One region of the Janthinobacterium sp. LPB2021202312-11-4 genome, then DNA from elsewhere that is predicted to be linked to it. Evidence: predicted binding sites of a transcription regulator. Region 1 holds the regulator's gene; the other holds the start of a gene.

Region 1 (2,402 bases):
AGGCGGATCAGGGGCGCGTATTGATCGACGACCTGGACGTCAGCCACCAGCCAATGCACGGTCGTGCAAAGGCCGGTATCGGCTATCTTCCGCAAGAAGCGTCGATCTTCCGCAAACTGTCGGTGGCCGACAACATCATGGCCATCCTCGAGACCCGCAAGGAACTCGACAAGGCCGGTCGCCGCAAGGAGCTGGAAAGCCTGCTGCAGGAGTTCCACATCAGCCACATCCGTGACAACCTCGGCATGAGCCTGTCCGGTGGCGAACGCCGCCGTGTGGAAATCGCCCGCGCCCTGGCCACCAACCCGAAATTCATCCTGCTCGACGAACCTTTCGCCGGCGTGGACCCGATTTCGGTCGGCGATATCAAGCAGATCATCCATCACCTCAAGGCCAAGGGCATTGGCGTGCTGATCACGGACCACAACGTCCGTGAGACCCTGGATATCTGCGAAACAGCCTACATCGTCAACGATGGCCAACTGATCGCCGAAGGTGACTCCGCCACCATCCTGGCCAACGAACTGGTCAAGGAAGTGTACCTGGGTCATGAGTTCCGCCTGTAAGCACTGAAGTGTCTGGCAGTTGTCCGAGCGCCGGTTTCGATAAAGCTTTTTTATTGTTACAGCGCTCTAGGCAAACGTTGCGGTTTCGGGCATATAATTTGCTTAAGTTTGGCGCTCCGGCGCCCTGTAGTGGATGGCGCATGTGCGCCGGCGAATAAGGTGTTAAGCCCCTGCCATGAAACCATCGCTAGTCTTGAGAATGGGCCAGCAGCTGACGATGACACCTCAGCTGCAACAGGCCATCCGCCTGCTCCAATTGTCGACCCTGGACCTGCAACAGGAAATCCAGGAGGCCCTGGAGTCCAATCCGATGCTCGAACGCCAGGAAGAAGGCGACGACTTCGATAACGCCGACCCCTTGGCCGACAAAGCCGAACAGCAACCCAACGCCGATGTTTCGGAACCCTCCTACCAGGAAACCGCCCCGACGGTGGATAACCTCGAGGAAGGCGACTGGAACGAGCGCATTCCCAACGAACTGCCCGTCGACACCGCATGGGAAGACGTCTACCAGACCAGCGCCAGCAGCCTGCCAAGCAACGATGACGACGAGTGGGACTTCACCACCCGCACGTCGGCCGGCGAAAGCCTGCAAAGCCATCTGCTGTGGCAATTGAACCTGGCGCCGATGTCCGACACCGATCGCCTGATCGCCGTAACCTTGATCGATTGCATCAACAATCAGGGCTACCTGGACGAAACCCTTGAGGAAATCCTCGAAGCCTTCGATCCGGAACTGGACATCGAACTGGACGAAATCGAAGCTGTCCTGCACCGCATCCAGCAATTCGAACCGGCCGGTATCGGCGCCCGCAACCTGGGCGAATGCCTGTTGCTGCAATTGCGCCAATTGCCCGCCAAGACACCTTGGCTGGCCGAGGCCAAACGCCTGGTCACCGATTACATCGACCTGCTCGGCAGCCGCGACTACAGTCAGTTGATGCGCCGCATGAAGCTCAAGGAAGATGAACTGCGCCAGGTGATTGAACTGGTCCAGAGCCTCAACCCCCGCCCAGGTTCGCAGATCGAGTCCAGTGAAGCCGAATACGTCGTCCCCGATGTGATCGTGCGCAAGGACAACGAGCGCTGGCTGGTCGAGCTGAATCAGGAATCAGTACCGAAGCTGCGGGTCAACGCCCAGTACGCCGGTTTCGTGCGCCGCGCCGACACCAGCGCCGACAACACCTTCATGCGTAACCAGTTGCAGGAAGCCCGCTGGTTCATCAAGAGCCTGCAAAGCCGCAACGAAACCCTGATGAAAGTGGCCACCCAGATCGTCGAACACCAGCGCGGCTTTCTGGAGTACGGCGACGAAGCGATGAAACCGCTGGTCCTGCATGACATCGCCGAAGCGGTGGGCATGCATGAGTCGACGATTTCACGGGTAACCACGCAAAAATTCATGCATACCCCACGGGGCATATATGAACTGAAATACTTTTTCTCCAGCCATGTCAGCACCTCTGAAGGCGGCGAATGCTCGTCCACGGCGATCCGCGCGATCATCAAAAAACTGGTTGCGGCGGAAAATCAGAAAAAGCCGTTGAGTGACAGCAAGATCGCTGGTTTACTGGAGGCACAAGGCATTCAGGTGGCTCGCCGCACCGTCGCCAAGTACCGCGAGTCCTTAGGGATCGCGCCTTCGAGCGAACGCAAGCGGTTGATGTAAGCCACGCCACAGCGTTCCAGTGGCAGGTACCTTTACCTGCCGCTTTATGCACTGGCAACGAAGGAGAAGCTGTATGCAAGTCAACATCAGTGGACACCAACTGGAAGTGACCGAACCCCTGCGCACCTACATCGGCGAAAAACTCGACCGATTAGAGAGGCATTTCG
Region 2 (2,402 bases), on a different contig from region 1:
TTGACCGCGCACGGCCTGGATGCGTGGGTCGAACGGCACATCCGAGCCCTTCAAGGCTTCCACGCTCAGGCTGCCGGCCACTACGGCGGCGGTGAACAGTTTTTCGGCGGCGAACAGCCCGCGCAGCGCCAGGGCCGTGGACACCTGAGTGCCATTGATCAGCGCCAAACCTTCCTTCGGCCCCAGCACCAGCGGTTCCAGACCGGCAATCGCCAACCCTTCGACGGCGTCCATTTCACGCCCGTTATGACGAACGCGACCGACACCCATCAGCACCGCCGACATATGCGCCAGCGGGGCCAGGTCACCCGAAGCACCGACCGAACCCTGGGACGGAATGCACGGATAAACCTTGGCGACATACAACTGAACCAGTGCTTGAATCACTTCCCAGCGAATGCCGGAAAAACCTCGGGCCAGGGAACCGACTTTCAACGCCATGATCAGGCCGACACTGGCGTCATCGAGCAATGGACCGGTGCCGGTGCAGTGCGAGAGCAGCAGGTTGCGCTGCAACTTGGTCAGCGACTCGGTCGGAATCTTTGTTCTGGCGAGCAGGCCGAAACCGGTATTGATGCCATACACCGTGCGTTCGTTGGCAATGATCTGGTTCACAGTGTGGGTGCTGGCCTCTACGACTTCGCGGGCCTGCGGGTCCAGTTCAATAGCGCATTGCTTCTGATAGATGACGCGCAATTGATCGAGCGTGAGTTGACCGGGTTTGAGCAGCAGAGGTGTGTGCATTGCAATGTCCTGGGGCAGTGATGGTTGGAATAGGCAGCTATATCATCCTGTATATACAGGTAGAGCAATATGCGGGCCAAAAATCACAGCCATCCTCAAAGAGCGGCGTTTCAGACGCGCGCCATGCCCGATTTAAAAGAAACGTTCGGCCTGCTGAGGTTTGAATGTGTAACCGAAAGCTGCACCAAATGCGCGCTCGGCGCACACAGTTGGGGCGTTTGGAAACCAATGAATACTGGGCAGCAGGCCGATTTTGGATTGTTGAAAAGCGAGCGGGGGGCCTTAGCACGCAGGGAGTGACGGAGCAGGAGAGCGGAGCGGCACAGTAAATGCTTTTAGCTGTATATACAGGGCGCTCCATATTGCGTCATGTCCCTGAACGACCACCAGCACCACGCCCCCCAGGAGTGAGCATGTCTTCCACTATTCATCTGCCTCTGATCGATATGTCCGGTGTCCGCGAAGGTGACAAGGCGAGTATTCGCCGCGCCGCCGATGCCATTCGAACCGCCTGCTGTGACATCGGCTTCTTCTACATCATCAATCACGGTGTGCCACAGGGCGTCATCGACCGGGCGATGGCGGCGGCCGGAGAGTTCTTTGCTTACCCGGCCGAGGTCAAACGCCAGGTGGCCGTCAACAAGCGCCATCGTGGCTGGCACGCGCTGGGCGGGGCGACCATGTACGAGGCCACCAAACCCGATCACAAGGAGTTTTTCAGTATCGGGCTCGAACTGGCCGAAGATGATCCGAGCGTGCTCGCCGGTGAGGCGTTGCGTGGGCCGAACCAGTGGCCGGATTTCATGCCGTCGTTGCGTGAGGCTTTGGCGGACTACTACCGGGAAGTTGCCTTGGCCGGGGCCGACCTGTTGCGGGTGGTGGCGGTGGGGTTGGGTATTGACGAAGATTTTTTCACCGACAAATACACCAAGCCGTTGCAGCGCACGCAGATGGTCTATTACCCACCGCAACCGCCCCAGGCTGAAGCTGATCAGTTCGGCGTGGCGCCACACACCGACTACGGTTGCATCACATTGCTGTATCAGGACAACAGTGGCGGTCTGCAGGTCCGTGAGCTGGGCGCCAACCGCTGGATTGATGCCACGCCGATCCCCGGCAGCCTGGTGGTAAACGTCGGCGACCTGTTGGCGCACTGGTCCAACGATCGCTTTCGTTCAACGCTGCATCGGGTTATCAACACCTCGGGCCATGAGCGTTACTCCATCGCAACCTTCTACGACCCGACTTACAGCGCCAACGTCGATCCCTGTGACTTGGGCATCGACCCGGCGCAGAGCCTGTATCCGCCGGTGGCGGCAGGAGACTACATCCTCAAGCGGATCGACGACTCGATGGCGTATCGCAAAAAGCAGGCATAAACCCTGGGATTGGAAAATGCCCCCCCTGTTGGAGCGGGCTTGCTCGCGAAGAGGGCGTGTCAGTCGACATTAATGTTCACTGAACCACCGTTTTCGCGAGCGAGCCCGCTCCCACAGAAGGCATAAAGTCGATCAGAGGTGGCCGAAGCTCAGCGGGTACTGAACCACCACATACACCCTGTCGATGTCATCGCCCGCCTGGGCGGTGTTGGCCCGGTGCGAAACATGGGACAGTTGCAGCGACAAGTCCTTGGCCGGGCCGGCTTGCACGACGTAGCG

What was found. The regulator sigma-54, encoded in region 1, starts transcription at its own class of promoters, with help from an activator protein. The targets are predictions, from matches to a motif close to TGGCANGNAANCTGCTTT.
Region 2: V5E99_RS23855 (isopenicillin N synthase family dioxygenase) is a predicted target of sigma-54. The motif match lies at 1,063-1,080, and genes of this name have one in related genera.

Annotation. Positions count from the first base shown of each region.
Region 1 is NZ_JBAGKV010000016.1:141,518-143,919, reverse strand. It holds gene lptB (LPS export ABC transporter ATP-binding protein) at 1-566, shown strand, start outside; gene V5E99_RS18255 (RNA polymerase factor sigma-54) at 742-2,235, shown strand; gene hpf (ribosome hibernation-promoting factor, HPF/YfiA family) at 2,309-2,402, shown strand, end outside.
Region 2 is NZ_JBAGKV010000026.1:68,196-70,597, forward strand. It holds gene hutH (histidine ammonia-lyase) at 1-744, opposite strand, end outside; gene V5E99_RS23855 (isopenicillin N synthase family dioxygenase) at 1,158-2,123, shown strand; gene V5E99_RS23860 (OprD family porin) at 2,256-2,402, opposite strand, start outside.